Regions from separate parts of the Pelosinus sp. UFO1 genome, predicted to be linked through region 2. Evidence: riboswitches for the same ligand, from Rfam matches in the RefSeq annotation. Region 2 holds a riboswitch; each other region holds the start of a gene.
The links. A riboswitch is a leader RNA that binds a small molecule or an ion and turns the genes downstream of it on or off. The one in region 2 is predicted to bind cyclic di-GMP.
Positions count from the first base shown of each region.

Region 1: it holds a riboswitch for cyclic di-GMP, as region 2 does, so the genes downstream of both, UFO1_RS24845 (matrixin family metalloprotease) here and UFO1_RS04220 (response regulator) in region 2, are expected to answer to the same signal.
Region 3: it holds a riboswitch for cyclic di-GMP, as region 2 does, so the genes downstream of both, UFO1_RS11295 (GspE/PulE family protein) here and UFO1_RS04220 (response regulator) in region 2, are expected to answer to the same signal.

Region 1 covers NZ_CP008852.1:345,255-356,699, reverse strand. Annotated here, with positions in the region: gene UFO1_RS24845 (matrixin family metalloprotease) at 1-4,150, opposite strand, end outside; cyclic di-GMP riboswitch class I at 4,261-4,349, opposite strand; gene UFO1_RS01465 (alpha/beta hydrolase-fold protein) at 4,958-6,373, opposite strand; gene UFO1_RS01460 (efflux RND transporter permease subunit) at 6,746-9,901, opposite strand; gene UFO1_RS01455 (efflux RND transporter periplasmic adaptor subunit) at 9,913-11,079, opposite strand; gene UFO1_RS01450 (TolC family protein) at 11,104-11,313, opposite strand.
Region 2 covers NZ_CP008852.1:946,903-958,347, forward strand. Annotated here, with positions in the region: gene UFO1_RS04180 (carbonic anhydrase) at 1-10, shown strand, start outside; gene UFO1_RS04185 (DASS family sodium-coupled anion symporter) at 175-1,581, shown strand; gene UFO1_RS04190 (AEC family transporter) at 1,689-2,639, opposite strand; gene UFO1_RS04195 (response regulator) at 2,746-3,198, opposite strand; gene UFO1_RS04200 (LysR family transcriptional regulator) at 3,425-4,303, shown strand; gene gabT (4-aminobutyrate--2-oxoglutarate transaminase) at 4,498-5,817, shown strand; gene UFO1_RS04210 (amino acid permease) at 5,916-7,325, shown strand; gene UFO1_RS04215 (N-acetylmuramoyl-L-alanine amidase) at 7,478-8,188, opposite strand; cyclic di-GMP riboswitch class I at 8,399-8,486, shown strand; gene UFO1_RS04220 (response regulator) at 8,717-9,076, shown strand; gene UFO1_RS04225 (chemotaxis protein CheA) at 9,152-11,176, shown strand; gene UFO1_RS04230 (chemotaxis protein CheW) at 11,247-11,445, shown strand, end outside.
Region 3 covers NZ_CP008852.1:2,409,669-2,421,113, reverse strand. Annotated here, with positions in the region: gene UFO1_RS11320 (YifB family Mg chelatase-like AAA ATPase) at 1-1,131, shown strand, start outside; gene UFO1_RS11315 (YqeG family HAD IIIA-type phosphatase) at 1,185-1,691, shown strand; gene UFO1_RS11310 (shikimate dehydrogenase) at 1,737-2,582, shown strand; gene UFO1_RS11305 (hypothetical protein) at 2,812-3,393, shown strand; gene UFO1_RS11300 (secretin N-terminal domain-containing protein) at 3,390-4,619, shown strand; cyclic di-GMP riboswitch class II at 4,711-4,795, shown strand; gene UFO1_RS11295 (GspE/PulE family protein) at 4,861-6,546, shown strand; gene UFO1_RS11290 (type IV pilus twitching motility protein PilT) at 6,546-7,595, shown strand; gene UFO1_RS11285 (type II secretion system F family protein) at 7,618-8,838, shown strand; gene UFO1_RS11280 (competence type IV pilus major pilin ComGC) at 8,926-9,354, shown strand; gene UFO1_RS11275 (A24 family peptidase) at 9,505-10,251, shown strand; gene UFO1_RS11270 (Tfp pilus assembly protein FimT/FimU) at 10,269-10,730, shown strand; gene UFO1_RS11265 (hypothetical protein) at 10,746-11,147, shown strand; gene UFO1_RS11260 (PilW family protein) at 11,180-11,445, shown strand, end outside.

The sequences.
Region 1 (11,445 bases), 600 kb from region 2:
CAAAATTACTGCCAACTACTTTTTCAATACCAACAAAGTTTATTTTACTTAAATCAATAATGGCACCTACAGTAGAGCTTGCAGCAGTCAATGTATCAACCCCGGTTCCACCATCAAAGAGAATCCCTGCCGAGTTAAATACTAGAGTATCATCACCTGCGCCGCCGTAAAGTTTGTCAGCTCCTCCTTTGCCATCAAGGACATCGCTATTGCCTCCGCCTGTTAGTACATTTGCCACAGTGTTACCTGTAAGAGTATTACTTCCTGAGCCACCGATAACATTTTCAAAGTCGGTAAATTGAGTTGTTAAATTAATTGTTAAGGATCCTGTCTGGGCACTAGCATCCAGAGTATCCGTGCCTACCCCACCTTTTATTTTAGTAGGGTCATAGGAAGTGTAGTATTTTACCGTGTCATTGCCAGCGCCTGCATCAATGGTATCAATACCAGCACCGCCATCAATTATGTCATCGCCATTACCAGATGAGATAATATCATTACCGCTGGTCCCTTTAATGACGTCATTATAATTACTGCCAATTACCTGTTGAATATTAGAAAAAACACCATTCGTTAAATCAATACTAACACCCGTCGCAGACGGAGCAGCCGTTAGAATATTTACTCCCGTACCACCGTCTACAAGAGCGTTGCCAGCATGGAACACCATCGTATCATTTCCATTACCGCCATAGATACTATCGGCACCCTTTCCGCCATCAATATAATCGTTACCATCCCCACCAATTAAGATATTTGTTTGATCATTACCAGTTAAAGTGTCGTTGCCTGAGCCACCTGTAATGTTTTCAAAGTCTTTAAATTGGGTTGCTAAGTTAATATTGACAGCAGTAGTAAGAGCGCTAGCATCTAATGTATCTATGCCATTACCGCCCTTTACGCTAGTAGCGGTAAGCGTCGAATAATATTTGACAATATCATCGCCATCGCCAGCAATAATGATATCACTGCCACCCTTTCCATCAATAATATCATTACCTGCTCCGCCTATCAGAGTATTGACACCAATGGTACCTGTCAACACATCGTCACCTAAGCCGCCAGTTATATTTTCAAAGTCAGTGAACTGGGTACCCAGATTAAAAGTTACTCCAGTCGTCTGAGCACTGGCATCCAATGTGTCAATCCCTAATCCACCTTTTATTTGGGAAGGAGTATAGGAAGCATAATATTTTACAGTATCATTGCCGGCTCCCGCATCAATCGTATCATCACCGCCACCGCCGTCAATGACATTAGCAAGTGCATTGCCTGTTAACGTATCATTGCCAGAAGTTGCAATAATGTTTTCGATATCTGGGAATTGGTTTAGATTAATAACAGTGGAAGATAAAGAGCTTGCATCTAAGGTATCAATACCAGCTCCACCCTTTATATTAGTAGGTACAATTGATGTATAATACTTTATTGTATCATTTCCAGCACCGCCATCAATAATATCATTACCGCCACCACCGTCTATAATATCATCACCAGCTCCACCAGATAAATTGTCCGCCCCGGCAGTGCCGATCAAAGTATCGTTATAATTACTGCCTACAAACTTTTCAATATTGGTAAACATGGACGAATTCAAGTCAATAGTTACGCCGCTAGCAGAAGAGGCAGCAGTCACAATATCTACCCCGAGTCCACCATCTACCAAAACATCCGCTGAGTCAAATACAATAGTATCATTTCCAGCCCCGCCATAAATTTTATCGCCACCAATGCTACCATCAAGATAGTCGTCTCCTGCGCCACCATCCAATGTATCATTTCCTGCGCCGCCAACTAAAGTATTCGCTAACGCATTACCAGTCAAAACATCAGCACCAGTACCACCTACAATGTTTTCAAAGTCAGTAAACTGCGTATTAAGATCGATATTTACTCCTGATGCCTGTGCACTGGCATCCAGTGTATCAATCCCTAATCCACCTTTTATTTTGGAAGGAGTATAGGAAGCATAATATTTTACAGTATCATTGCCGGCTCCCGCATCAATCGTATCATCACCGCCACCGCCGTCAATGACATTAGCAAGTGCATTACCTGTTAATATGTCATTGTTAGCGGTAGTAATAAGATTTTCAAAATCAGTAAACTGAGTAGTAAGATTAATAGTTAATCCAGTGGCCTGTGCACTGGCATCCAACGTATCAATACCTGCTCCACCTTTTATTTTAGTAGGGTCATAAGAAGTATAATATTTTACCGTGTCATTGCCAGCGCCTGCATCAATGGTATCAATACCAGCACCGCCATCAATTATGTCATCGCCATTACCAGATGAGATAATATCATTACCGCTGGTCCCTTTAATGACGTCATTATAATTACTGCCAATTACCTGTTGAATATTAGAAAAAGCACCATTCGTTAAGTCAATACTAACACCCGTCGCAGACGGAGCAGCCGTTAGAATATTTACTCCCGTACCACCGTCTACAAGAGCGTTGTCAGCATGGAACACAATCGTATCATTTCCATTACCGCCATAGATACTATCGGCACCCTTTCCACCATCAATATAATCGTTACCATCCCCACCAATTAAGATATTTGTTTGATCATTACCAGTTAAAGTGTCGTTGCCTGAGCCACCTGTAATGTTTTCAAAGTCTTTAAATTGGGTTGCTAAGTTAATATTGACAGCAGCAGTAAGAGCGCTAGCATCTAATGTATCTATGCCATTACCGCTCTTTACGTTAGTAGCGGTAAGCGTCGAATAATATTTGACAATATCATCGCCATCGCCAGCATTAATGATATCACTGCCACCCTTTCCATCAATAATATCATTACCTGCTCCGCCTATCAGAGTATTGACACCAATGGTACCTGTCAACACATCGTCACCTAAGCCGCCAGTTATATTTTCAAAGTCAGTAAACTGGGTAGTAAGATTAATAGTTACTCCAGTCGTCTGTGCACTGGCATCCAGTGTATCAATCCCTAATCCACCTTTTATTTTGGAAGGAGTATAGGAAGCATAATATTTTACAGTATCATTGCCGGCTCCCGCATCAATCGTATCATCACCGCCACCGCCGTCAATGACATTAGCAAGTGCATTACCTGTTACTGTGTCATTGTTAGCGGTAGTAATAAGATTTTCAAAATCAGTAAACTGAGTAGTAAGATTAATAGTTAATCCAGTGGCCTGTGCACTGGCATCCAACGTATCAATACCTGCTCCACCTTTTATTTTAGTAGGGTCATAAGAAGTATAATATTTTACCGTGTCATTGCCAGCGCCTGCATCAATGGTATCAATACCAGCACCGCCATCAATTATGTCATCGCCATTACCAGATGAGATAATATCATTACCGCTGGTCCCTTTAATGACGTCATTATAATTACTGCCAATTACTTGTTGAATATTAGAAAAAACACCATTCGTTAAGTCAATACTAACTCCCGTCGCAGACGGAGCAGCCGTTAGAATATTTACTCCCGTACCACCATCTACAAGAGCGTTGTCAGCATGGAACACAATCGTATCATTTCCATTACCGCCATAGATACTATCGGCACCCTTTCCACCATCAATATAATCGTTACCATCCCCACCAATTAAGATATTTGTTTGATCATTACCAGTTAAAGTGTCGTTGCTTGAGCCACCTGTAATGTTTTCAAAGTCTTTAAATTGGGTTGCTAAGTTAATATTGACAGCAGTAGTAAGAGCGCTAGCATCTAATGTATCTATGCCATTACCGCCCTTTACGTTAGTAGCGGTAAGCGTCGAATAATATTTGACAATATCATCGCCATCGCCAGCATTAATGATATCACTGCCACCCTTTCCATCAATAATATCATTACCTGCTCCGCCCATCAGAGTATTGACACCAATGGTACCTGTCAACACATCGTCACCTGAACCGCCAGTTATATTTTCAAAGTCAGTAAACTGGGTAGTAAGATTAATAGCTACTCCAGTCGTCTGGGCACTGGCATCCAACGTATCAATACCTAATCCACCTGTAATTTTAGAAGGAGTGTACGAAGTATAATACTTTACAATGTCATTTCCAGCTCCTACATTAATGGAATCATCACCGCCACCACCATCAACTACATCATCGCCTGCAGTACCAAGAAGTATGTCGTTCCCTGTTGTTCCATTGATATTTGCCATGTTTTTCTCCCCCATTTTTTCTACTAACTTACTAAAATACAACCAGCATGTACTACTTGTAAAAAACAAAAAACCAGACAGATTGTCTGGTTTAACATCATTTCTTACGAAATGGTAACCTGGCAATCATAGACTTCCTACAGTCCTTAGACCCATGGCTTTGCGCCCTCACCTTTCAGTAAGTTTGCCTAATTTTATGTGTAAAAAAAAATGTCATTTTTTGTAACATCATTACCATTATTAAACTATATTATTATTATGTTGTCAATAAAATTAAATTATAATTTAATAAACTTCATTTAGAAAATTCTTTTGTTTTAGAATCGTACTTACATACAAGTACTGATTTTCTTATTTGTAAAACTTTTGAATCAATTAAATCATATTTTATTGGTACAGGCTGAAGTCATGAGGATTTACAGTGAAAAAATGAGATTGCTTTTCACACGGTATGCCTTCCCCGTGATTGTTGTTATCCACCAACAACAAAATACTTTCTATTGGTGAACAACAACAAAAAAGGCTCTAGCAAGAAAGCTAGAACCCTTGATTTCATATGGTGCGCCTGGGGCGATTCGAACGCTCGACACACGGCTTAGAGTTTTTAGGCTATAGTTTTATTAAAAACAACAGGCTTTAATACATGCAAACTGCGTAAATTTCAATAGCTTTCTTCTATATAATTGCTTTCTATTCATTTCATATTATCTTGTATTGGTGGACAAAAATCTGATTGACTATTATGGCTGCTTTATGATTTTCGGAACCCCATTCTGTTATGACAATTTGTTGCGAGTTTGTTGAAATTTATTGTTTCACCTGTTTAAACAACCAGTCTCTAACACCTTCAATCGTATAGGCGTACTGCCAGGTATACCGATGGTTGCCGTTCTTGAAGACCGTATAATAGATGTTACTGCCTGCGGCAAGCATATTACTCACATCAGTTGCGAATTCCGCCGCACTGGATTCCGCAGACCAAGTTGCCTTGCTGACAGTAGCACCCTGCTTCTTCAAAGCTTCAGTGATGGAATCCATGCCTGGGTTAGCCTTGTTATCACCCTCAGATACAACGATCCATAAGTTTTTCTTTACCATTGGAGTTACCTTGTTCACATCCCACTGACAAGCAACCAATAGTGATGCTGCAAACATGTCAGGATACTTGATCTCCATAGCAATAGAAGTCATTCCTCCCATTGATTGACCAGTGTTATATAGACGGTTGGAATCTATGCTGTACTGCTTTTCTAAATCTTTTACAAGATCCACTGTGATATCCATTTGTTCAGTAGTCTGAGAAGTGTCATCAGCAATAATACTAGTATACTGTGGGGCGAGTACAAAGCATTCGTTCTTTGCTTGTTCAGATGGTTCTGCCCAGACAACAGCTCCTAAGCCCTGAGTTAATGTATTTGTAGGGTTGTTGCTAACAACACCTGCATCATGCATAAATAATACCAACGGATACTTCTTAGACGGATCGTAATTTTTTGGCACATATAGATTGTACATCAATTTTTCATTGTTGTAGTTTGGATCTGTATAAACAAGTTTCTTGAAGTCATCCACCACTAAATTAATGTCCTTACTGTTTGTCATCACCTTGGAATCCGCCTTGTAGGTTTGACCTCCCACAGTTGCGATGTCGCCGCTCTGTGTTACATTGACTGTCAATGGTTTGCTTTCGGCTGAATCAGTTGCTACGAAGCCTAAGGTTGGACCACCGTTGCCAGGGGGCCGATTCCCCCCCTGAGAAGCACCCTGCTCGGCATTGCCATTTTGGCCGTTACCAGCTCCATTGGCATCATTGCTTGCTCCATTGCCACCACCATATCCTGTATCAGGTGTAATAGTTGTATCAAGCTCAACAATGACATATTGACCGTTTACGCCCTTATATGCTTTTTCCGCCGCAGTATTGGCATATACCTTCGTAACATTCTTGTCTTCAACCGTGAAGTCTGAGGCCTTTAGCTTAGAGGTGTCTATGGCGCTATCGTATTCCACTGCTACAGCGCTTACCTTTTGTCCATCCCCAAATACCTCATTGATTGCTGTGACACTTTTAATATGCTTATGCTTCATATTTTCTATCGTCATTTGTTTGTTCCCCAAAGCATCAGTTATTTGTACATCCACGCCCTCTGCTGCAAATGTTAATGAATTCATTGTCATCACAAGCATTAGAAATGCTATTAAGGTTGATACTATTCTTTTCATTTATAAACTACTCCGTTCACAAGCTCGGTGGCAATGGTAAGAACCCGTTGTAACCGAGCTTTTTTTTATTTTACAACTATGATTTTGAAATTACAGGCAACTACAAAAAATATGTAACCAGGAATCTACTGCATATTCCGGTTTGATTCGGCCACCAATTCCGGTCACATGCGGCCACTCGCTTACTTATTGGCCCTTAAGTCACTTTTCCAGCTTTACTCCGTTTTTCTCAAAGTGTTGCATTCTTTATTGCAATCTACACTGCTTTTTTTCTAATCTTAAATAGTATAACATGGGCCTTTTATTGCTTTGAAGGGTTACACAGTTTTTTTGAATGCATTTAAAATTTATGATTTATCATAATTTCCCAGATCATTTCTCTAAAGTTACAGCCTTTTTCCTGGACTCACGCCAGCCAGCAATCTTTTCTGCAATATTCTCCACTACAACAAAGAGAACAGGAATTAGAAATATTCCAATTGAAGTTGCTGCAAGCATACCACCAACAACGGCTGTTCCCATGGAATTTCTGGCCGCGGCGCCGGCGCCTGTTGCCATAACTAAAGGCAAGCAACCGATAATAAATGCCAATGAGGTCATAAGAATCGGCCGCAAACGGGTTTTCGCCGCTTCAATAGCAGCCTGTACCGGCTTCATGCCACTATCAACTCTGACTTTGCCAAACTCAACAATGAGGATAGCATTTTTGGCAGCCAGGCCAATAAGCATAACTAACCCAATTTGCATATATACACTATTTTCCAAATTGCACACATACTGGAACAGGAAGGCTCCAAAAACACCGGTTGGTACCGAAAGCAATACCGCAAAGGGAACACTCCAGCTTTCATACAAAGCAGCCAAACACAAAAAGACAAACACAATCGCCAGCCCGAAAGCAAGCGCCGTACGCGAGCCGGCAAGCTTTTCCTCACGGCTTTGCCCCGACCACTCATAGGTATAACCCTCAGATAAAGTTTGCTGTGCCACCTCTTCGAGTGCAGCCATAGCTTGGCCGGAGCTGTACCCGTCTGCCTGTCTGCCGTTGATTTGAACAGCCTTAACCCCATTATACCGGGTAATAATAGTTGGCGCATTAATCTGCTTGGGTTTAAGTAGTGTGTTTAACGGAACCATCACGTTATTGGAACTTTTTACATAAAGAAAACGGGTTGCATCCACATCACCACGGAATGTGTTTTCTGCTTGCACGATAACTTTATAGGATCGACCAAATTTATTAAAATCGTTAACCTGGCTGCCACCAAGGAATACTTGCAATGCCGTAAATACATCATTAACAGCCACTCCCAGTTGTTCAGCCTTTTCACGGTCTACCTCAAATTCATAGCTTGGAGTATTGGCTTTAAAGTTTGACGATATCGAGGCAATCTCCGGACGCTCTTTTGCGGCCGTCACGACTTTTTGGGCCATGCTGTCCAAATCATTCAGTGAACCACCACTCCGATCTTGCAACATCAGGGTAAAGCCGCCAACCGTTCCCAATCCCGGTAAGCTCGGGGGAGCAAATGAAATTACTGTGCCTTCCGGATACTGAGCTCCATCCATGATTGTCTGTTTTATTTCGTCTTTTAGCTGTAATTCGGGTTTTTGCCGCTTATCCCAAGAATCCAGAGAAATAGACATGGCTCCGGCATTAGGCTTTGAGCCTCCACCCAGTATATCCCTGCTTGGCATCAACATGATATTTTTAACCCCAGGCTGCGCACTTACTTTTTCGGTAAATTGCCGCATAACATCAATTGTTCTGTTCAAACTGGATGCCTCAGGTAAAGTAATAGACGTCATATAATAGCCCTGGTCTTCATCAGGTACAAAGGAGGATGGCACCAGTTTATATAATCCCCCAGTCAGGATGAGTAACACGATAAGCAGAACCAGGCACAGGCGGGCTTTAGGAATAATCCTGCCTAGTCCATTGCCATACCGCGCCAGATTGTTTTCAAACCAATTATTGAATTGGCTAAAAAAACGCGCCAACACACCGGGGTGCTCCTGTTCTTCATGGGGTTTAAGTAGCATCACGCACAGGGCCGGTGTAAGTGACAAAGCAACAATGGCTGACAAAGCCATTGAAACCACGATGGTTAACGCAAATTGTTTATATAAAATTCCCGTAGTACCGCTTAAAAACGCAACCGGAATAAATACCGACGCCAAGACAAAGGCAATGGCAACAACCGGGCCGGATACTTCACTCATGGCCCGTTTAGTAGCCGTGAGCGGCGAAAGCCCTGAATAGCGCATATGATGTTCGACCGCTTCAATAACGACAATGGCGTCATCAACAACCAGACCGATCGCCAGCACCAGCGCAAACAGAGTAAGCGTATTGATGGTAAAACCTAATACACTAAAAGCGCCAAAAGTACCCAATAAAGATACAGGAATTGCCAGCAAGGGAATCAACGTAGCTCGCCAGCTTTGCAAAAATACAAATACCACAATGACCACTAATAACAATGCTTCGGCAAAGGTTTTAACGACTTCCTTCATAGACTCGCGTACGAATTCGGTACTATCAACAGTAATATTATACTGCATATCTCCTGGGAAATTCTTCGATGCGTTTTCAATTACTGCTTTTACATTACTAATAGTCTCTAGGGAATTGGCATCACTTGTTAATTTAACGCCAAACCCGGTGGATAAATGACCGTTTAGAAAGGCACCACCAGCATCATAATCCTTGCTGCCGAGTTCCACCCGGGCAATATCCTTAATCCTGACAAAGGATCCATCTGATTTTGAACGCACAATGATATTCTCAAACTCTTTCGCATCAGTGAGGCGACCTTTTACTCTGGCCGTATACTGAAATTGCTGTTCAGATGCCACAGGCATTTTACCAAAAGTGCCGGCGGCAGCCTGGACATTCTGCGTTTCAATTGCAGAGGTCACTTCATCGACTGAAATGCCGAGTTGTGCCATCTTTTCCGGTTGCAGCCAAATCCGCATACTGTAGTTTGAACCGAATTCATCTACTTCGCCAACACCTTTAACCCGTTTGATATCATCAATAAGATAAATACTGCCGTAGTTTTTTAAGAAATTACGATCAAAGCTGTCACTCGGTGACCAGAGATTAAAAATCAACGACGTATCTTGTGATGATTTACGGGTAGTTACCCCGGCTGTTTGTACCGTACCTGGCAACGAGGCGTTGGCCTGCGCCACCCGGCTCTGTGCTTGCACGGCAGCCGTATCAGAATTTTTGTCTGTCTCAAACTGAATTCTAAGTGAATAGGAACCGGAATCGGTACTGTTGGAAGACATACTAACCATATCTTCGACTCCATTGACCTGTTCTTCAATAACCTGGGCAACTGTCTGATCAACAACATCCGCATTCGCGCCCTGGTATGTGGTGCTTACCGAAATTGTCGGCGGCGATATTTTGGGGTACTGCGCTACCGGCAGGGTGAACGCGGCAACCGAACCCAGTAAAGTAATGATAATTGACAAAACGATGGCGAAAATAGGACGGTTAATAAAGAAATTAGCCATATAAGCGCCCCCTATTGTTTGGCCGGAGTCAGCGCATCCGGTTCTAACATTGTTACTTGCAGTGAACTTCCTTGTTTTGCCTTGTCAATCCCTTCGACAATGACACGTTCATTGGCGCTGAGCCCCTCTTCAACCAGCCACATATCACCAATTTTATCTCCTAATTTTACCTGCCTGCTCTCTGCTTTATTATCTACGGTCACGACGGTAACAAAGGTATTATCCAGCACTTGCTTAACTGCCTTTTGCGGAATCAGTAAAGCTCCTTGCCGCACGATTTCTTGCGCAACTACCCGGGCAAACATCCCCGGCAACAGAAATTTTTGCGGATTATCAAAACTGGCTTTAATTGTAATAGTGCCAGTCGTATCGCTCATTCCTCTGTCGATTTGCTCTACATGTCCTATGAACGGATATTCCTTGCCGTCGCTAAGAACAAGTTTTAGATGATCCTTAAAATAGGCGGGAAGTGAACCATTGCCGCTGCGAATGAATTTTAGATACTCATTTTCACTCATGCTAAACTGCACCCAAACCGGATCTATTGAGGATACGGTAGCCATTGTTGTCGAGCTGGCTGCCACATAATAACCAAGACTTACATCATTCACATCAATGCGGCCATCAACTGGCGAAACAATTAAAGTATCCTGTTCATTCTCAATGGCTTGTTGCAGATCGGCCCGGTTGACTTCGACTGTCGCGGCTTCTTGTTCAGCCTGGGATACATACGCATCTACCGTTTGCTGGGCAACCCCTTTTATCTCCGCCAATCGCTGATAACGTTCCACATCTTTCTGCGTATTGTTGAGAGTCGCTTGCGATTTATTTATGGTAGCTCTGGCCGAATTAATCGCTGACCGATATTGTTTATTATCAATTTGAAACAATGGCTGACCTTTATAGACGGTATCGCCGCCATTTACCATCTTAGCAATAATGTTACCTGATACCTTTGACATGATTTTTACTTCGCTTTTGGCTTTTACCTGTCCAACAAATTCAATGTTGATAGGCGTATCCCTCGTTACTACCTGCATGGCTTTTACCGCTATAGCCTGGTTTACATTATTTACCTGGGTTTTAGACAAAACTCCACTGCGCATAACAACACCGCTAAGTAAAACAACTGCAAAAATCAAGCCAACATACAGTTTCTTCGAACCCTTGATACTCAATTACCATCCCTCCTGCTTTCCTTACTATTTCACTGGCAAACCCATGACCTGTTCCAGTTTTACCTTGTTTGTATTATAACTATACAATGCCTGAATATAATTCTTTTTGGCAGTATCCAGCGCCACTACCGCATCACGCAGGTCAAGGTTGGTGCCAATTCCGACCTCATAGCTGGCTTTTTGAATCATTAAACTTTCTTCAGCCTGCTCCACCGACACCTTGGTGGTATCCAAAAAAAAGAATCTAACCTTCAGTACCTGAGAAAAGAAACTGAATTTGCTTCTTATTAAATTAGTTTTAAAAAATAACAAGTACAACAGGAATAAATATGAACCCGTTTTTCATTATCTTAGGTTAATAGCACC
Region 2 (11,445 bases):
CGTCAGCTAATGTTTCTTGTGCAAAGTAATGTAGCCAATTGACATAAAAGAGAAAGGGCCACAAAATTCTTGTATAGATTTTAGTGGCTCTTTTTATAGAATTTGTAGACATATCCAACAAATAACCTCTTGTTGCACTAGTGGTTATTATAAAATGATAATGGGAGAGAAAAGATGAACGGAAAGCTTATAAAAGGATTGATTTGCTTAGGTGTTCCTGGGATTGTGTTACTATGTCCTACACCTGCTGGTTTGAAGCTTTGGGCTTGGCAACTTTTTGCAGTGTATCTTGGTGCAGTGCTTGGACTTATTTTAAGACCTGTAAAAGAACCCATTGTCTTAATTACAGCTATGGGTGTAGTGTCTTTATGTTTTAATCAGACAAAAGTTGCATTGGAAGCTTTTGGTGAAACAACTCCGTGGCTAGTATTTACAGCCTTTATTATCGGTCAATGTTTTGTGGAAACAGGACTAGGAAGTCGAATCGCTTACGTACTCATTGATAAATTTGGCAAGTCTACGTTGCGCTTAGGGTATATCGCGGCGCTTTCTGACTTAATATTATCGCCAGCAATTCCTTCGAATACCGCCAGATCAGGCGGACTGGTATATCCAATTTTCCAGAGTTTAGCATATACGCTCAATTCTCGCCCAGATGATGGGACAGAGCGAAAGATCGGTTCTTATCTAATGGTCTTAATGTATCAGAACAGCTTGATCACTGGAACAATGTTTATCACAGCTGGGGCTATTATGCCGCTGATGATTAAACTGACGAATGACATTATGCATGCTGATATTTCCTGGATACAATGGGCGGTGGCCATGTCCGTGCCTGGGTTATTGTGTTTGCTACTAGCGCCGTATATGGTTTACAAAATTTATCCACCTGATCTAAAAGAGGTAGATAACAAGGCTGTTGCTCAAGAGGGGTATAAAAAAATAGGCTCTATGAGCCGGCAAGAAAAGACATTGGCAGTGCTTTTTTTGTGTGCTATCATTGGCTGGGCAACAGGTACTATTACCAAAATTGATTCAACAGCAGTGGCTTTAGCTTTACTATCTTTAAGTTTATTAACAGGCGTGATTTCATGGGAAAAAGTATTAGCAAGTAAAAGTGCATGGAGTACGTTTATCTGGTATGGCGGTATCATTTCTTTGGCTAATGGTTTAAATAAAGCTGGTTTCTTTGTATGGTTGGGAAAACTATTTTCAGAGCATTTAGACTTTACTGGGGTCCATAGCGTAGCTATACTTGGCGGATTGATTTTTATAACAATTATCGTTCGTTATTTATTTGCATCAACGATTGCTTTTGTCGTCACGTTCATTCCAGTAATCTATACTTTGGGGGCCGTTACTCATGTGCCAGCCCTTCCGCTGCTATTGATGACAGCTGCTTCAGCTCAAATCGCTAGTTTAATGACTCATTATGGTAATGCAGTAGGTACAGTATTGTATGGCGCAGGATATGTCCCACAAGGGACATGGTGGAAGATTGGACATGTTGTAATGGTTGTCTCAATGACCGTTTATTTTATTATTGGTCTTTCCTGGTGGAAATTTTTAGGATTATGGTAATACTTTAGTAGGATTATATAGTTTTTTATTGATTGGAGAGAATCAGCAATTGATTTACGTAGATCGATTGCTGATTCTTTTATTATTGGATAACGTTCCCTTGGAACTCATATAAATGCCATATAAATAGGGATAGCGAGTATGGCAAAGAGTGTTGTAATAGTCACTAGAACCGCTGCATATTCAGCATCGGCTTCATAAACCTTGGCAAGGATTGTAGTTTGAGTCATAGACGGCAAGGCTGCTTGAATAACAAAAACTTTTTTCATTAAATCTGGAATGGGGATAACAGATGCAACTAACAAAACTGCAATTGGTGAGATAACAAACCTTCCTACTAATACTGCGATGACATCCTTGCTAAATTTGATTGTATTTAATTTGACCCCGAATATTGCAACTCCAATAAAGAGCATGGATAACGGAGTCGTCATATTACCTAAATATTTGCAAGTACTCATTATGAAATTGGGTAAGGGAATTTCTAAAAGGATGAGTACTACTGCCAACATAAATCCTATAAATGGCGGTGAAAATACTCTTTTGACAGTAGCGATACTAATTATTTTAGATGGGGCTGTCTTCCCGTCCAAACTGATGGAGTAGTTTCCGATTGTCCAAAAAAGAAAGGCATTTGCAAGGAAATATACGAGGACATAAGGTATGCTATTTTCACCCATTAAAGCTAGGTTAACTGGGACTCCTATAAAAAGAGAACTAGAGCAGAAAAAGGCTGAGCGAAAAATACCTTTTCGATTAGGGGGTAAATGAAGAAGGTTAGAGATTAGAAAGCTGATCATAAAGCTAATGATCATCGAGAGAATAGGAACGATGATTCCACTAAACAGGGTTATAAAATGTTCCTTGTTAAATGTATTGAGTAAGTTCCAAACCATATAAGTTGGTAAGGAAACGTAGGTAACTAATTTAGGAAGTAGCTTTGAGTTTTCGGGGTTAAACCACCCTTTGCTAGTAAGGATATATCCTAATGAAACCATAATAATAATGCTCATTAGTCCTTCAATTGCATGTAAAAAGACCATGTTTACCTCCTGCATTTGCTATAAGTTATGATAATGAAAAATTGTAAAATAGAATACTGTTACATTGATTATGAAGAGTATTTCTTTACTCAATAATTAGGAAGAAGGCTATTAGGGGGTTTTAGGCTTGAAGGGAGCATTTTTTTAATTTATATCCATCAAGGTCCCTTTGACTTAAAGCGCTCTTGCAGGTAAGTTGCTGCCGAAATTCACGGTAAGAAAGTAAAGAATCTTTAAGCCGCTCAAAATTAAAGGGTTTAAGTATATAATCAAATATCCCGTGACGTAAAGCCCAATTGATTGCGTTACCATTAGTTATTGCAGTAATTATAATAAAATCAATTGGTAGCTCTTCGATTCGAGTAAAAGATATCACTTCGATAGTGTTACTATCTGAGACACAATCATTAATAATTACTAAATCGGGTTTCTTCCTATCTAATAGTTCGAAAACTTCACTATGACTTCTGCCAATCCCTACTAGTGTAAAGCCACCTACCTCTTGAATATAAGATTTATGTATGTTAGTAATAACAGCTTCAGGATCTACAATCAGTACTTTAATATCGGTCATAGTCGACATCCTCCGGTGTATTCATATTTAATATCAACTACTCGTTTTGTGTTTAATGAAGGACAAGAGATATATTAATAGTAGGGTTATTTAACGAAAATAAATGAATCTGTTTTGACAATACTTAACCCTTCTTATATCATTATAGCAAAGCATTAGATATATATATAATATTAAAAAAGTTACTTTGCTATACGAAAAAAATATATCAGAAGGATGGGGTTTTGTGAATAGTAAGCAGCTTACCTATTTTTTGGCCATTGCTGAGGAGGGGCAAATTTCAAAGGCTGCCAAACGGTTACATATGGCTCAACCTCCATTGAGTCAACAACTTAAATTATTAGAAGAAGAATTAAATGTAAAATTAGTAGAACGTGACCGTCGAGGAATCATATTAACCGACGCGGGTCATTTGCTCTATAAAAGGGCGTCGCACATACTAGAGTTCATGAATATGACTACGAAAGAATTAAAAGAATTAGATGAAGGATATACAGGAACCTTATCGATTGGAGCTGTTGCATCCTCAGGAACGACCTTCTTACCCTTCAAAGTTGTCAACTTCCATAAACAATATCCCCATATAAGTTTTCAGTTATGGGAAGGTGACACAAACAAAATTTTAGATTTACTGAATTCTGGAATCATTGAAATAGGCATTGTAAGAGCAATTTTTGATTCAAAAATGTATCATTCCGTGAATTTACCGAATGAACCCATGGTAGTTGCCATGTGCAAAGATTGGGAAGATGAAGAACAGGCGACTCAACATATAAAGCTAGAAGAACTTGTAGATAAGCCCTTATTACTTCATCGGAGTAATGAAAGTATGATTGTGGAGTGTTGCCAGAAAAATGGTTTTGAGCCTCAAATTTTGTGCCGAGGGGACGATGTTAGATCCTTACTCGTATGGGCTGACGCAGGATTAGGCATGGCTATAGTACCTAAATCGGCAGTAGGTCTTGTGCCGAGCAACACATTAATATACAAAGAAATCATTGAATCTTCCTTAGAAATAAAAAAAGCAATTATTTGGCTGCGAAATCGCTACCTCTCAGCGAGTACTAGGAATTTTATAGATATGATACTGTCAGACTTATCTTAAGGATAAAAGTGAATAGGTCACAATGTAGTACAACACAATCTGTGATCTATTCACATAGACGCTAGTAGATACCTCTGGTATTATTTAAGTATCAACAAAATATGAGTGATGTATTTAGCAACGGCGCTGAATGTATATCCTGGAGATATATTCAGCGTTTTTATTTTTATAAAAATGTTAGGAGGGACTTTATAATGGATAATGGAAAAAGTAAGACTGAAACACTGATACAAAGAAAAAACAATGCAGTTGCTAGAGGGATAGCTAACTCAACAGGGGTTTTTGTAGAAAAGGCCAGTGGAGCGGTCATTACAGATGTAGAGGGTAGAGAGTTTCTTGACTTTTATGCGGGTGTAGGGGTTTTGAATGTTGGTCATTGTCCAGAATCGGTAGTTAAAGCCATACAAAAACAAGCGGAACAATTACTTCATTCATTCTTTGCCATTGCCATGTATGAACCCTATGTCCAGCTGGCAGAAAAGATGAATTCTCTAATGCCTGGGTTTTCTCCCAAAAAGACGATGTTCGCTAATAGTGGTGCAGAAGCCGTTGAGAATGCGGTGAAAATTGCCCGCCATGCAACGAAAAGAACCGGAATCATTTCTTTTGAGTGTGCATTCCATGGACGTACTTTTATGACCATGGGTCTTACCAGTAAAGTAAAACCTTATAAATATGGTTTTGGGCCTTTTGCTCCAGAGGTTTACAAGGTTCCTTCCGCATATTGCTACCGCTGCCATTATCGTTCTACCTATCCTGGTTGTGGGATGCATTGTCTAGAAAATTTTGAACGGTTTTTTGCAGCAGAAATTGATGCTGAGCATATTGCAGCTATGATTATTGAACCGGTACAGGGGGAAGGTGGTTTTCTCGTACCGCCACCAGAATTTTTGCCAGGTCTTAAGACTATCTGTGAGAGTAAGGGAATCTTATTAATTGCTGATGAAGTACAAAGTGGTTTTGGTCGTACAGGGAAAATGTTCGCCATTGAAAATTGGGGTGTGGAACCGGACTTAATGACTACGGCGAAGTCAATCGCTGCCGGTGTTCCTCTCAGTGCTGTAACAGGCAAGGCTCAGTATATGGATGCACCTGACGCTGGTAATATTGGCGGGACCTATGGCGGTAACCCTTTAGCCTGTGTGGCAGGTTTAGAAACGATAAAATTAATTGAGGAAAACAATCTCTGCAGCCGAGCAACAGAAATTGGCCATAAAACTATGAAGAGACTGGAAGCCTTACAGGAGAGATGCAGTGCTATCGGTGACGTGAGGGGTATTGGTGCGATGATTGGTATTGAACTAGTCAAAGATCGAAAAACGAAAGAACCAGCGAAAGAACTGACTAGCAAGGTAGTAAAATATTGTCTGGAACAAGGTGTAATTCTAATTAGTGCTGGTATTTTTAGTAATGTAATTCGTTTATTGATTCCTTTGGTGGTTACTGATGAACAATTAGATCGTGGACTTACGGTTTTAGAACAAAGTATCCTAAAAGCTACTGCTGAAGAATAATGTAGTGTAAATAAAATAGCTGCAAGCAAAGACGCTTGTCAACAACCGTGAGGTTGTTGATGAGCGTCTTTTTATATAAAAAAAGGAGGCGAACAGATATGAAAGAACAATCCTTATATTTAGAAAAAGAGAACTTGAAGAAAGATCTAAAAGACAGACATATCCAGTTGATTGCTATTGGTGGAGTTATTGGCGTTGCTCTATTTATGGGATCTGCTCAGGCGAGTAAGATGGCAGGACCAGCTCTCACATTAGCCTATGCCCTTGGTGGTATTGTTATGTACTTTGTGCTGCGTGCACTAGGTGAAGTCGCTGTAGAACATCCTGTAGCTTCATCCTTTGCTGGCTATGCCAGAGCCTTTTGCGGGCCACTAGTTTCCTTTGTTACTGGATGGACTTATTGGTACCAATGGGTTGTCTTAGCTATGTGTGAAATTTCAGCAGTCGGCATGTATATGAAATACTGGTCACCGGATATAGAGCAGTGGATTCCTGCGCTGATTTGTCTTGGTGTAATTCTGGCCATTAATTTAGTTGCAGTGAAATATTACGGTGAGTTTGAATTTTGGTTTGCGCTAATTAAAGTTGTAACCATCATAGCCATGCTGCTAGTTGGCTTTGCAATGATTCTCTTTGGCCTTGGTAACGATGGAGTGGCAATTGGTTTTTCTAATCTGTGGACTCACGGGGGTTTTATGCCTTTTGGTTGGAGTGGTGTAGCCATGGCATTGGTTATGGTGGTGTTTGCTTATTCAGGAGTTGAACTAATCGGAATTACTGCTGGTGAAGCCATTAATCCTGAGTCCTCTCTTAAATCCGCGATTGATAAGGTATTTTGGCGTGTATTGGTTTTCTATGTTGGCTCTATGGTAGCCATTCTATCTATTTTTCCTTATGATACGTTGCCGAAAGGCATTAGTCCTTTTGTAATGATCTTTGAAAAAGCCGGCATACCTTATGCAGCTTCCATTATAAATGTTGTAATTTTATCCTCGGCAGCTTCTTGCTTAAATAGTGGTATGTATGTTTGTGGACGAATGCTTTATGGATTAGCACTTAGAAATGAGGCTCCCGCATTCTTAGGGAAACTATCAGCCAGTCAAGTTCCCGCCAATGGCATTCTATTTTCTAGTGCTGTTTGCTTGATAGGCGTTTATCTAAATTATGCATCTCCAGACAGCGTATTTTATTATATGTCGGCTATTACAACCACGGGTTGTATGTGGACTTGGTCATTGATCATGTATATTCAGTACAAATGGCGAAAAAGCCTTAGTAGTGAGCAAATTACTCAGTTAAAATATCCTATGCCTTGTTATCCATATGCCAATTATGCAGTAGGGATATTTATGCTGGCTGTAACCTTAGGTATGGGATATGACCATGATAATCTGGTAGGATTATATGTTGCACCTGTTTGGTATGGTGGTCTTTATATTGTATATAAACTATTAAAAATTGGTGAAGCGCAACAGAAAGCTGATTTGAGTATTCGTACAGAATGGTAGGTTAGTTACTTTGAGGATTATTAGTAAAAAATTAAGCCAGGCAGAGGAATGCTTGGCTTTCCTTTTATGAATTCATAGAGTAAAAAAAGGGAGCACAACTGTGCTCCCTAAGGATGTTTAAAAATTTTACAAATTAACTGGTGAGGTCGCGCTTATTGCGCAAAATATTTTTTAATTCCATTGTAAATTCCAAGTGCTGCCTTTTTGTCAAAAGTAGGATTAAGGAGTAGTTTTTCTTCTTTTGGATTGGAGATAAAAGCAACTTCTGTTAATATGGCTGGCATCGTTGTGTTTTTAAGAACGTAAAAATCATTAGGTTGATAGCCTCTATCAGACAACTTTAGTTGGCTAACCATACTATCTTGTACTAAACTGGCAAGAGTATCGCTATTGCCTGGGTAAAAATAAGTTGCTGTACCACTGACAGGTTCGTCAGAAGCGTCAGCATGAATGCTAATAAACAAGTCTGCACTAGCCTGGTTTGCAATAGCAACGCGAGCCTGTAGTTCGTCAATGTCTGATGTTCCCTCATAGGCAACATCCTTGTCAGAGGTACGGGTCATGATAACCTTCGCTCCTCCATCAGATAATAACTTACCTAGATCACGAGCAATGGCCAGTGTAACATTTTTTTCCGCAACATGATTAGGGCCTATGGCACCAGTATCACTACCACCATGACCGGGATCAACAACGATTACCTTGCCTTTCATTGAAGAATTTTTTGTTTGGTTGCTTTGAAGACCTATAAAGTTGATGATATCTTGACTCAGTGAATCAAAGGAAGCGGCACTCGCAGTAGCTGCTGGTAAGCTAGTTAGTAACAATAATAGAGCTATTAAAAGAGGTATTTGTTTTTTCATGTAATGTATCCTTGCTAATTTTATAGTTTTATGTGGTATTCAAATTATACTTTAATTACATTCTTCGCAGCAAACGTAATATTTGCCATTCTTTTTTGTATTAAAACAAGACCTAGGTCCTGGGGAAACATACCAGAGTCCCGAAATGCGTTGACGAATATATGGAATAATAATATAATATAAGAAAATACTACATAGATAGACAAAAATTAACAATATTGGCAAACCTATCGAAAGATAGGGACGCAAAGCTATGGGTCTACAGTCGCTGGGCGACCAAGACTGCCAGGCCGCCATGTTAGCTTAAACTACCATGTTTTAGGTCAGGTATCCCTGACCTTTTTTTGCGTTTTTTTTGATGGCTTCAATTATTTCTGATTGGGATAAAGTAGGTGACATTATAGTCGAAATATTTCGAACAGAAATGATGCTTACATTGAAAAGGGTAAGAGAAGCAGGGAAGCTAAAATATGTAGGTAACGATTATGTGATTGCAAGTTGACATTACTTGTAGATGAAAGGATGAAGATATATATGAAAGTACTTATTGTTGATGATGCAGTTTTTATCCGGTTAACACTAAAAATGATGTTAGAGAAAAATGGCTACCAAGTAGTAGGCGAAGCTGCAAATGGTGCAGAAGCAATCCTAAAATACAATGAACTTAAACCTGATCTGGTTACAATGGATATAACAATGCCTCAAATGGATGGAATAACGGCTTTGAAGGCAATAAAAAAAATGGATTCTAGTGCGAAAGTCGTTATGATATCGGCTATGGGGCAAGAAGCGACTGTAAAAGATGCCATTGTGTCTGGTGCTAATGGATTTATCGTAAAACCGTTTGTTGAAGAACAGGTCATTCGAGGGCTAAGCAAGTTCAAATAGAAACGCTAGATTTTGAAAAAGATTATGCAGTACCGTACTTCCAGTATTTGCAGTAATTTGTGAGGGTGATTGAAATTGGCCAATAATGATAGCAAAGCCCCAATGCTTGACCTCTTTGTATTTGAAACAAACCAGATGTTAGAACAGCTTGAACGCCTTATTTTAGATAGTGAAAAGTCCGGGGGCTTGGAAGTCGTTATCAATGAAGTATTTAGAATTATGCATACACTAAAGGGGTCGGCTGCTATGATGATGTTCAATGACATTTCTTCGTTAGCCCACTCTTTAGAGGATGTTTTCTATTATATTCGCGAGACAAAGCCTCAAAGTGTAGATTATTCGGAACTGACAGATCTAGTTTTAAATGCCGTAGATTTCATTAAAGGTGAAGTGGCTAAGGTGGAAAACGGGGCAGATCCAACAGGTGATTCCTATGTTGTTTGCGAGAAAAGCAGGGAGTTTTTGTCCAGTTTAAAGGAAAGTCATCCCAAACTGACTGATACTACGAATTTCAATATTGATGAATCAAATATCCATTTTGGGGCTGATGCATCTGAGGATGAGGGAAAAATCAGATATGAAGCCAGGATCTTTTTTGACGAAGATTGTGGAATGGAAAATATAAGAGCTTTTACTCTAATTCATGAGCTTAGTGATCTTGCAGAGAACATTGTACATTCACCAATGGATATTTTAGAAAACGATGCTACATCGGAAGTTATTAAAAATGAAGGATTCCAGATAACATTTTTGACGCAAAAATCTTTGGAAATAGTACAAGAATTTTTCTGCAACACAATGTTTCTAAAAGAGTTCAACTTAAATGTAGTGGCGGATGCCAGCGTCAAAAAAGCGCAGCAGAAAAAGGTAATTGACTTAGATGACCCAATTCCAGATGAGCCCGTGAATGCTGCCGTCAAGGAAGTGGAGCAGCAAACGGAAGGGACACAAAGTTTTATTAGTGTAAATGTGTCAAAGATGGATATCCTTATGGATTTAGTGGGAGAGCTTGTCATTGCTGAGGCAATGGTAACTCAAAATCCTGAACTGCAAGGATTGAGGCTTGATAAGTTCTATAAGTCAGCACGACAATTAAGAAAAATTACTAGCGAACTTCAAGATACTGTTATGTCCATACGAATGGTGCCGTTATCAGCAACTTTTCATAAGATGAATCGCATTGTCAGAGATATGGTGCGAAAGCTTGATAAAGAAGCGCAGTTAGAGATTATTGGAGAGCAAACCGAAGTAGACAAAAATATTATAGAAAGCATATCAGACCCGCTTATGCATCTAATTCGTAATGCTGTGGACCATGGTATTGAGCCTGCTCAAGAAAGAATTGCCCAAGGGAAACCGAAAGTGGGCAAAATTCGACTAGAAGCAAAAAGTGCCGGTGGCGATGTTTTGATTACGATACAAGATGACGGTGGAGGGTTAAACAAAGAAAAAATTCTTAAAAAAGCTTGGGAACGCGGTTTAATTGAAAAGGAAGAGACCTCTTTAAGTGATAACCAGGTCTATTCTTTTATTTTACAGCCTGGCTTTTCTACCAATGATACTGTGACAGAATTCTCTGGTCGTGGAGTTGGTATGGACGTCGTAGCCAAGAATATTGAAAAAATAGGTGGTACGATTAGTGTTGATAGCGTAGTGGGGGAAGGCACAACAATGTTTATAAGAATTCCTCTTACTCTTGCGATCATTGATGGGATGAATATAAAGGTCGGAAATTCCATCTACACGATACCGATTATTGCGATAAAAGAGTCCTTTCGGCTGAAAGAGCAGAATTTGATAAAAGATACAAATAATAATGAAATGATTATGATTCGGGGGGAGTGCCACCCTGTTTTGCGTCTTTATGAAAGGTTTCAGGTAAAAACAGAGGTCAAAGATCTAAGAGAAGGAATCATGGTAATGGTTGAAGCTGACGGAAAAGGAATTTGTTTATTTGCTGACTCTTTAATAGGGCAGCAACAGGTAGTGGTCAAAGCTTTGCCTTCCTATATCAAAAAGACGAAGGGAATTGCGGGTTGTACCTTGCTCGGAGATGGTGGTGTTAGCTTGATACTCGATGTTGCCGCCCTGAACTCTTAGTAGGTTTATCCCTACAGCAACGAATCTATAGGCTAGTAAAGAAGAATAGATTGAAAAAAGGAGACATATCATGTCTGAGATTGCTGAAAATGTGCTAGATGATGAAGAAGACACGCAAAAGGACAAATTTCTGACATTTTCCTTGGGGACTGAAGTCTATGGTATTGAAATAAAATTTGTCACTGAGATAATCGGTATGCAGTCTGTAACAGAAATACCTGACCTTCCAGAATATGTACAAGGCATCATTAACCTTAGGGGGAAGATTA
Region 3 (11,445 bases), 1.5 Mb from region 2:
TGCTTTGAGCAAGGAGTCAATCAAATAGTTGTTGGCACTGATAATTCTCAAGAGGCCCTGCTGGTAGATAGGTTAATGGTATATTCCCCTACTAACTTAGCTCAATTAGTTAACCATTTAAATGGACAAGAGCTTCTGACACCCGAAAAGCAAAAACCTTTTACCGATTTGGGGAACAATAACTATGAGGATTTTGCTGATGTACAGGGGCAATTCGTTGCCAAAAGGGCCTTAGAAGTTGCAGCAGCGGGTGGACATAATTTATTAATGGTAGGACCACCAGGCTCTGGAAAGACTATGTTAGCTAGGCGCATTACCTCTATTTTACCTACCATGTCGCCCCAGGAAGCATTAGAAGTCACAAAAATATATAGCATTGCAGATTTACTACACAATCATACGGGATTGGTAACGACAAGACCATTTCGCAGTCCCCATCATACTATTTCTGCTGCTAGCATGGTAGGTGGTGGACGTATCCCTCGGCCCGGCGAAGTTACATTGAGCCATCATGGTGTGTTATTTTTAGATGAGTTAGCTGAATTTCCAAGAACCGTTTTAGAAGTATTACGCCAGCCCTTAGAAGATGGACAAGTTACAATTTCGAGAGTTAATGCTTCTTTTTCTTATCCAGCAAAGCTAATGCTTCTTACGGCAATGAATCCTTGTCCGTGTGGATTTTTGGGTGATAGTAGTAAGGGCTGCTCCTGTAGTATTGGTGATATTAATCGTTATCGCAAGAAGATCTCTGGTCCTTTACTTGATCGAATGGATATACATGTACATGTACCACGCTTAGAATACGCAGAAATGACAACGACTGTACCCACAGAATCCTCTGCTATTATCCGCCAACGGGTGATAGAAGCAAGAGCTATTCAGTATGCTCGTTTAAAAAAGTATAATTTATTTTGTAATGCCCAAATGAGTCATAAACATCTTAAGACTGCTTGTCACATGACGCCAGGAGCACAATTAATCCTTAAACAGGCTTTCGAAAAAATGAATTTAAGCGCACGAGGATATGATCGTATACTAAAAGTAGCTCGTACAATTGCAGATTTAGCAAAAACAGACGAAATAACAGATATGCACATTGCAGAAGCCATTCATTTTCGTAATAATATATAGGATTTTTCGTAAGATGAAAGTGAACGATCCTTAATTATGGAGGTACAGATTCTTTGTATAGTCTTTTATGTCCAAACTTAATTTATAATTCCTTACACGACCTTGAATACAATCATTTAAAAAGCCGAGGTATTAAAGGGATCATTTTTGATTTAGATAATACCATCATTCCTTGGGATAGCCAAGAAATGTCACCTGAAATTATCGCATGGTTAAATACCTTGCTGGCTGAAGGTTTTAAAATATGTTTTTTATCAAATAATATGGGGAAAAGGGTGAAAAGTATAGCTACTATTTTTAATGCACCCTTTGTATCTAGAGCTTATAAACCTGCTAAGAAAGGCTTTCGCCAAGCAATCGCAACAATGGAATTATCTCCAAACCAAGTGGCTGTTATCGGTGATCAATTATTCACTGATATACTTGGTGGTAATCGTTTAGGTTTAGTTACCATTTGGGTTAAACCTCTCAGTGCAAAAGAATTCATTGGTACCAAAATTACTCGTCGATTAGAAAAATTGGCTGTAGGATTATTAAAAACTAAGGGGTTATTAAAATAGATTACATATATTTCCAGGAAATATCCAATAAATGGAGGTAAGGTTATGATTACCAGTAAGACAAAAAAAATAGGCATTTTAGGATGGCCTTTGGGACATTCCTTATCCCCCCTCATGCATAATGCAGCTTTTACAGCACTCGATCTTGATTATGTTTATGTACCATTACCTGTTGAACCAGAAAAATTGGCTCAAGCTGTGGCTGGTTTAAAAGCCATGGACTTTACTGGTGCAAACGTCACCATACCACATAAGGTTGCTATTATGTCTTACCTTGATGAAATTGATCCTAGTGCCCAGTTTGTGGGAGCGGTGAATACAATTCTTATAAAAGAAGGAAAATGTATTGGTTACAATACGGATGCTCAAGGATTTATCCAGTCGTTAACAAGAAAGAATGTAACTATAAGGGGTAAGAAAGCTGTTGTTATGGGCGCTGGTGGCGCAGCAAGAGCTGTCGCCTCTGGTCTCATACAAAATGGCATACACCAAATCACCATTGGCACAAGAAACTCTCTAAAGGCACAAGAGTTCACCAATTTTTTCCCAAATTTTAAAAATTTATTAGGCTGTAACTGGCGAGATAGTACTTTTACTAACCAAGTCAAAGAATGCGATATTCTGATTAACTCGACTCCCATTGGTATGTCAACTAGTGAAAAAGAAGAGTTGCCTATTCTATGGGAGAATGTAAATAAGGACGCTACTATCTGTGATTTAATATATAATCCGCCAATTACTGCTTTTTTAAACTCAGCTCAAATTCGTGGCTATAGAATCATTAATGGAGCAGGAATGTTGGTAGAGCAAGGGGCCTTAGCATTTGAACTATGGACAGATAAGCAAGCACCGCGTACTATTATGTCGAATATTTTATCAAAATATATGTAAAAAAATAACAAAACACCTTATTTTAAAGCAGGAATTTACAAAATTGGTTAGAATATACATAATTAGGACATAAAGGCTTGGGTCCCAGGACCCGAGCCTTTATTTTGAAATTTTATTATGATAAATTGCATTATAATATCCTTTTTATTTGTCGCAATTATCAGTAATTTTTTAAGTAAATAAGAGAAAAATTGCTAGGTCTTATTTAGTATAGTAGGGGTGGACAACTTTGGAATTATCAGCTCAAATTGGAAAATTTACAGCCAAACAACGTCTAGGCATAATTCTCGGAGTGGGAAGCATCGTATTTATCATCACAATGTATATAACACCTACCGAAGTAGTGACGGCACCTACTATTCCTAAACAAGCAAATACGGGAGTTGTTAAGAGCTCCACCAATAAGGCTATTATGCTTGTTGGACAACAAGGTAATCAAACAAACCAAGTGTTTCGTGATCCTTTCCTTATACCTTCCGAATTTCAAGAAAAAATACCAATTACTAACAACGTAAGAGATCAAGGATTTTCAAAGGTTCCTAGTTCAAATAGAGAACCTACCGCGAGTGAAAAACTAATTACCCCAATTAAAGCCAAAGAATCTGTTACACTGACTGGTATAGTTAGTACCGATAATCAGCGTTTAGCAGTTATTCAATCAGCGAACAAAAGTAAAGCCTACCAGTTATATGAATTTATAGATACATACCAACTGGTTGCGATTCAGGATGATACTGTTATTCTTAAAGATAATGATAGCCAGCTCGTATTATCCCTAGAAACTCCCGGGAAAAAAGGAGGAAGAAAATGAGATACAAGATATTTATATGCTTGTTAGTACTTTTTCTCTCTATAGGGATTTCTAGTATGGCAATGGCATCTCCTCAAAGTATTAACCTTAATTTCATGGATGAAGATGTGCGTGTAGTCCTACATACTCTTGCCACAATTGGAAATGTTGATATGATTATTGATGATTCGATCAAAGGTAATATTACCATGAAAATTAATAATATAACCTTTGAAAATGCTTTGGCCCTAATCACTTCTGCTAAGGGAATATCGTATCGAAAAATAGGTGATTCCTACATTATCGAACCTGCTGACATGGGTATAACAGAAGTCTATAAACTTCGTTATATTCGTGCTGTTGATATAAAAAAATCTCTAGAACCTATTATGGGAAGTCTCAAACTAAAAGCAGAGATAGATGAAGTATCAAACTCCTTACTTGTTAGTGGTTCACCTACAGGCTGTGCTCGTATTAAAACACTATTAACAGATCTTGATATTCCGCAACAGCAGGTAACCCTGGAAGCGAAAGTAGTAGCCATAAATAAAGCTAAAACAAAAGATCTAGGAATTGATTGGTCATGGGATGTGACGCCCCAGTACCCTGAAGTTGAAACAACAGATGAAGTACGAGATAGTAACGGTAAAGTAACAACACCCGCAAAGACCACAATTACTCGGACAGCACATAAAGGTACTATAAGATTTGGTAGTAGTCCTGCAGGAGTCCCCTATGAGTTTTACTACCAGGCAAAGATCAATGCTCTTATTAGCAATGGTAATGCTAAGATTTTAGCAAGTCCTAAGGTAACTACCATTAATGGCAAGGAAGCACGTATTTTAATTGGAGATCACATCCCTGTGCTCACAGAAAAAACAGAAAACGGTAAAACAACCACTACTGTAGAATATGTTGACGCAGGTATTAAACTTACTTATACCCCCACCATTACCGCTGAAGGTACTGTGACTGCTAAAGTTCGTACGGAAGTGAGTACTCCAACTTTAGTATCTGATATTAAAAATTATCGTATTACTACTCGCGAAGCTGAAACTACGGTCTGCATGAACGATGGTGAGACAATGGTAATTGGCGGTCTTATTGGTAGTGAAGAATCCAAAACAAATAATAATGTACCTTTCTTAAGTGAATTGCCTTTGATCGGAACATTATTTAAAAGTGTACATAATTCGAAATCAGAAACGGAAGTCATTATATTTTTAACAGCACACACTTCTAAGTAATAAGAGTAATCTTTACATAATTATAAATCTATTATTTAGCATTTTTGGTAATAAATTGACATTATTTTAGCGAATGCTGGATATAAAAGTTGATATAGATAGTTGTGATGAAATCCGTGATGTATTTGGGCACTTTATCTAGGATGGAACAAGTAGTGCAACCGACTAACTTTATGCATTTAATTAAAATATGAATGTATTTGCTGTTCGGTTGCTTTTTTTATGAATAGGTAGGTGGAAAATGAAACGAAAAAGACTGGGTGATTTGTTGCTTGAGACAAATCTAATCACACAACAACAATTAGAGGAAGCACTAAAGATTCAAAAAAAGGACAATAAACGGCTAGGTAAAGTATTGAGCGATCTTAATTATGTATCCGAAGATGCCATGATTCAAGTTCTTGAGTTTCAATTAGGCGTACCTCATGTGGATTTATCAAATATTGTTATAAAGCCAGCAACAGCAGCTCTTGTTCCAGTGAATTTAGCAGAACGACACCAAGTGATTCCGATAAAAATAGCTGGTAATAAAATTACCCTAGCTATGGTTGATCCTACTAATTTTTATGCCATTGATGACATTCGTATGGCTTCTGGTTTTGATGTAGAACCAGTTATCGCCACGGAAAAAGATATTTTACGAGCCATAAGAGAATCTTATGGTGTCCAAGATTTAGTGCAAAAGGCTGTCAATAATATGCGACCAGAAGATATGGCATTAACAGCCGAACTCCAAACAGCAGATGATGCGCCTATCATTGGCTTGGTCAATTCTCTTATGAACCAAGCCATTAAGGACATGGCTAGTGACATACATATTGAACCACAAGATAAGACACTCCGAGTTCGCTATCGTGTAGATGGCATGTTAAGAGAAGTTGGCAGCTTTCCGCGAGACATTCATCCTGCAATTGTTGCTAGAATTAAAATTATGAGTGATATGGACATCGCGGAGAAGCGGATACCCCAGGATGGCAGAATCAAAGTGAAAGAAGCAGGCCATAATGTGGACGTGCGAGTATCAACTCTACCTACCATTATGGGAGAAAAAGTCGTCATGCGGCTATTAGATCAGAAAGCAGTTATTTTGGATCTTAATAAACTTGGCTTTTCCCCTGAAAACTTTACTATGTATCACAAATTATGTTCCCATTCCTATGGCATGGTTTTAGTTACAGGTCCCACTGGATCAGGAAAAACGACGACTCTCTATTCTACGTTAACTAAAGTGAATTCACCCAGTAAAAATATTATTACCCTAGAAGATCCTGTAGAATATCGTTTGGCTGGTGTAAATCAGGTACAAGTCAATCCTAAAGCTGGTCTTACCTTTGCTAGCGGACTTCGTTCCGTATTGCGCCAAGATCCTAATATTGTGTTAGTAGGCGAGATACGTGATAGCGAAACTGCGGATATTGCGATTCGAGCGGCCTTGACTGGCCATCTAGTCTTTAGTACCTTACATACAAATAATGCAGCAGGGACTATCACCCGTTTACTAGATATGAATGTTGAGCCTTTTCTTGTAGCTTCGTCTGTTTTAGGTGTTGTAGCACAACGGTTAGTCAGGTTAATATGTCCCGAATGCAAAGAAGGTTATATACCTAATTCTGATTCTTTAGAACGGCTCTTCTTAGGTATCGGACCCGACGCACAAATTACACTACATAGGGGAGTAGGCTGCGCACGTTGTAATCATACGGGCTATCGGGGACGAATGGCCATTCATGAACTAATGCCTATAACCGCTCAAATACGAGAAGCGATTAGCCGTAAAGCTTCTAGTGACGAAATTAGTAACATTGCTGTTAAACAGGGTATGACTACTATGCGCCAGGATGCGATTCAAAAAGCCTTAGCTGGTTTGACAGATGTTCAAGAGGTGATGCGGGTGGCCTATGCTGGAAGTAACGGGGAGGAACTCTAATGGAAAAATTATTACATCAAGCCGTAAAAAGTGGGGCTTCAGATTTACATATTACGGTAGGAGTACCACCTATATTGAGAGTCAATGGTAATTTGGTACGGGCAGAACACAAGGTGCTCACAGTCAAGGATACGGAGGAATTATTTTTCTCCATTACCAAACCAGAACAACAGTTGTATTTTAAAGACCATGGTGAAATTGACTTTTCTTTTGCTATTTTCGGTCTAAGCCGTTTCCGGGTAAATGCCTTCCGGCAACGTGGTTCAACGGCCATTGTCATTCGTGTTGTAAATGAAACTGTGCCTACTTTGGAAGAATTAGGGCATCCGCCTGTGCTTAAAAATCTAGCCTCTCAAGCTAGAGGGCTGGTCCTAGTTACTGGGCCTACTGGTAGTGGTAAATCCACAACGTTAGCAGCGATGATTAATTTGATTAACAAGGAAAGGTCCTGCCATATCCTAACTCTGGAAGACCCGATCGAATACTTACATAAACACAATCAATCTATTGTAAATCAGCGTGAAATGCATTCAGATACAAAATCTTTTACAATTGCTCTAAGGGCTGCACTACGGGAAGATCCTGATGTTATTTTGGTAGGGGAAATGCGTGATCCCGAAACAATAGCTACTGCCATTACAGCAGCAGAGACAGGACATTTGGTATTTGCCACCCTGCATACTGGCAGTGCCGCCCAGACTATTGACCGTATTATCGACGCTTTTCCCGCCCATCAACAGCAGCAAATTCGTATTCAACTTTCCGTCACATTACAAGGAATTGTTGCCCAGCAACTTTTGCCTCGCATTGATCAACTAGGTAGGATTGCTGCTTTAGAAATACTAATCGCCACGCCTGCAGTACGCAACATGATTCGGGAAGGTAAAACCCACCAGTTAACTTCGGTGATTCAAACGGGAGCAAAGTTTGGCATGCAACCAATGGACATGGCCCTAAGAGATCTATATCGACGTGGAATTGTATCTTATGGGGAAGCAGCCATGCGAGCCATTGATGAGGAAACCTTCGCTCGTCTCGCTAATAGTTAAAAAGGAAAGTAGGAGATTTTGAGTGGCTAGAAATTTTGCCTATAGAGCAAAAGACCGTAATGGACAAGTGCTGACAGGCAGTATTTTGGCTGAGAATGAACATGCCGTAGCTCTGCACGTTCGTGAAAAAGGCTATTTTATTACTCAGCTTAAAGAAGAAGGTAGCACTAGTGCAATACGCTCTTTTATCGATAACTTACAGCGTATTAGTCTAAAGGAAATATCTATTTTTTGTCGGTTATTTTCTACGATGATCGATGCAGGTTTACCTCTAGTGTCATGTCTTAATGTACTCATTGAACAAACTGATAATCCTCGGATGAAAAAGGCACTCCAGGATGTTTATAAAAAAGTCAAGGAAGGGGAAACTTTATCACGTTCTTTAGGGGATCACCCTCGTATCTTCCCTGGGCTTATGATTAACATGGTAGAAGCTGGAGAGGTTGGTGGGGTGCTCGATGATGTACTCGGTCGTTTGGCAAATCATTTTGAAAAAGAACACAAAATGAATGAGAAGATCAAATCTGCTCTGACTTATCCTGCTGTCGTAAGTGCTATGGCAGTTTTATCTGTAGTATTTATCCTAACCTTTGTTTTACCCACATTTGTACAAATGTTTGACAATATGAAGATGGAGTTACCATTACTAACTCGTATCTTATTAGCAATTAGTGCTTTCTTACGTAATTATGCTCCTTTTCTCTTAATAGCCGTTATCGCTGGCGTTTACGGCTTCAAGATTGCCTATCAGCGAGAAGATACGCAAAAATATATAGATGCCTTAACACTAAAGATCCCCATTGTTGGTATGTTGTCCCGGAAAGTTGGTATTGCTCGCTTTAGTCGTACCTTGAGTACTTTGCTACACGGTGGCGTATCTATCATTACTGCCTTAGAAGTAGTCCAGAAAACTATTGGTAATCTTAGTATGACGAAAGCCTTAGAACAAGCCCAAAGTGGTATCAAAGAAGGCATGGGACTAGCCACAACCTTAGCCCAAAGTAAAGTCTTCACTCCTATGGTCATCCAAATGGTATCCATAGGCGAAGAAAGTGGTGCCTTGGACAAAATGCTAGAAAAAATTGCTGATTTTTATGAGAATGATGTAGATGATGTGATTAGCCGTCTAAGTAGCATCATTGAGCCTGTAATTATTGGGGTATTGGGAGTGGTGATTGGTTTAATTGTGATTTCTATTATGATACCACTCTTTGATGTCATAACAAATTTTAGTAATGTGTAAAATTTGTTTTAATGTAAGGAGGTGAATCGTTTCATTCGGATTACAATAATTGTTGATATTTATAAAAAATTGAAAAGAGGTAAATCTATGTTAATCAATTTAAGAAAAAAAATGAAAAATCAAAAAGGGTTCACATTAGTAGAGTTGATGGTAGTAATTGCAATAATTGGTATTTTAGCTACAATTGCCATACCTAAAATGACCGGTGCAACAGCGTCAGCAAAAGATGCTAAGCTGACAGCTGATTTACGAACTCTCGACGGCGCACTAATGATGAGCTATGCTAACTCAACCACTACTCCTAAAAAATATCCTGCAACCTTGGCTACTTTAGTTACAGATAAACTTATAGCCGAAGTTCCTAAAGATGCTAAAGGTGAAGATATGAGTTATACACCTACAGATGAAGGAGCAGCAAGTGGATCAACAGTAGCTTCAAGTTCTTCATACAAATTATCAGGAAAAAATTCGGCAGGTACTGCCACTAAATCTCCAGGCAGTGAAGCGATACAGTAAATATATTCGTCTGTGGGAAGTTGAGAAATATTTTCAACTAGAAACAATATCCCATCAAGGCGGCTTCTTGTAGTCGCCTTGATGGTTTTCTTGACAGATTTATAGTATTTATTTGCATTTTAATAGATAAAATTGCTAAGGAGAATTCAATTGTATATTGAACTATTTTTCTTTACTCTAGGTCTCATCATTGGTAGCTTCCTCAACGTCTGCATCTACCGTCTACCGCAAAACCAATCTATCCTTACGCCTTCTTCTCACTGTATGACATGCAATACACATCTTAAACCATGGGATCTAATTCCTGTCCTTAGTTATCATTTATCCCGCGGTCGTTGCCGCTATTGTGGTGTTTCCTTTTCGTCGCGCTATCCTATCGTAGAAATATTGACCGCAGGCCTTTTTGTCTGGTGTCTGTATATATTGGGGATCTCTTTAGAACTTTTCAAAACCCTTATTCTTACATCCTTTTTACTTGTTATTACTTTCATTGACTATGATCACCAACTTATATTAGACAAAGTTTTACTATGGCTATTTGGGGCTGGTGTTGTTATAAATTTGTGGACAAATAGCCTAGACATCTGGGACATGATTATCGCCAGTTTCCTTGGTGGTGGATTATTACTTTTCATTGCCGTAATCAGCCGTGGTGGCATGGGAGGCGGCGATATTAAGTTTGCTGCAGCTCTTGGTATTTGGTTGGGATGGCAATACTTACTTCTAACCTTACTATTATCTTTTATAATTGGTGGTGTAGGCGGCTTATTATTATTAGCTTTTAAGTTAAAAAACCGTAAAGATTTCATACCCTTTGGTCCCTTTATCGCCCTAGGTGCCTTAATTAGTAGCTTATACGGAAATGAAATTATTACTTGGTATTTGGAACGATTATAATAAGGTGGCTATATCCCATGCAACGAGGTGTAACCCTTATTGAACTTCTGCTATGTATTGCTATACTCAGCATTTTTTCTAGTATGGCAGTGCCAACAATTGGTCAATCCTTAGCAAAACAAGAGCTTGAGAATAGCACTCGTCAATTAGTTGCAGACATTCGTTGGTTACAGCAGATATCTATAAATTCGGGTGTAGATACAACTGCTTATGTATTAATTTTTAAATATACGGCTCCTTATGGCTATTATATTACTGCGAATACCCAAAGAATAAAAGCTGTTACCTTTCCACCATCAGTAAATTTATCCGGGCAGTTTTCCTCTATTTCTTTTAGCTTGAATGGAGCACCTAAAAATAGTGCGCAATCAGTTGCTCTTTATAGCCCTAAACTAAAAGAGTCGAAGTATGTTATTCTTGCGCCAGTCACTGGACGAGTGCGTATCAGTAGCTCTATAAGTACACAACCTGAAGAATAAGGGGGAGGTACTCATATGAATGTTCTGAAGGAAAATCGGGGGTTCATGTTAGCTGATGTGATAATCGCAATTTTTCTTGTCTGTGTAGCCTTAGTACCAATTTCTGGTTTGTTTACGCAATCAATACAGACCAGTGCTGAAGCTGCTGACTATACCCGTGCTGCGAATCTCATGCAACAACAATTAGAATTATTAAAAACTAAATCTCCTGAATATTGGGCAGAGCTGGCACTGCCTTGTCAAATACCGTGGCAAGTAAATCGTTTACTACCACCATCAAAATACACATTAACCTCACAAGCAACTTTATCTACACTAGACAGTCATCTTGTGCAGGTGAATATTATTGCTTCTTGGAAGGAGAGGAATAGAGAGTGCAATCTACAGTTTGTTGCATTTTATCCTACCCTTAACTAATAGCATTTTGTTAGCAAAAGAGGTGGTGTCCCATGAAAAAAGCATACCTTACTGCACAAGATGGATTGACTCTAGTAGAATTATTAATTAGTATCACGCTAATGCTTACGTTACTTTCTGGTATCGCAGATTTGTTTTCCGAATCTTTAAGACTTTGGATATTTAATAGAAATCAAGAGAATATTCAGCAAACAGCACGCCTAGCAATGGATAGTATAGCTCGAGAAATACGCTATGCTCAGCAAATCACTTTTAAGAATAAATCCTCTTTACTTATTACCAAACCAAGTGGGGAAAA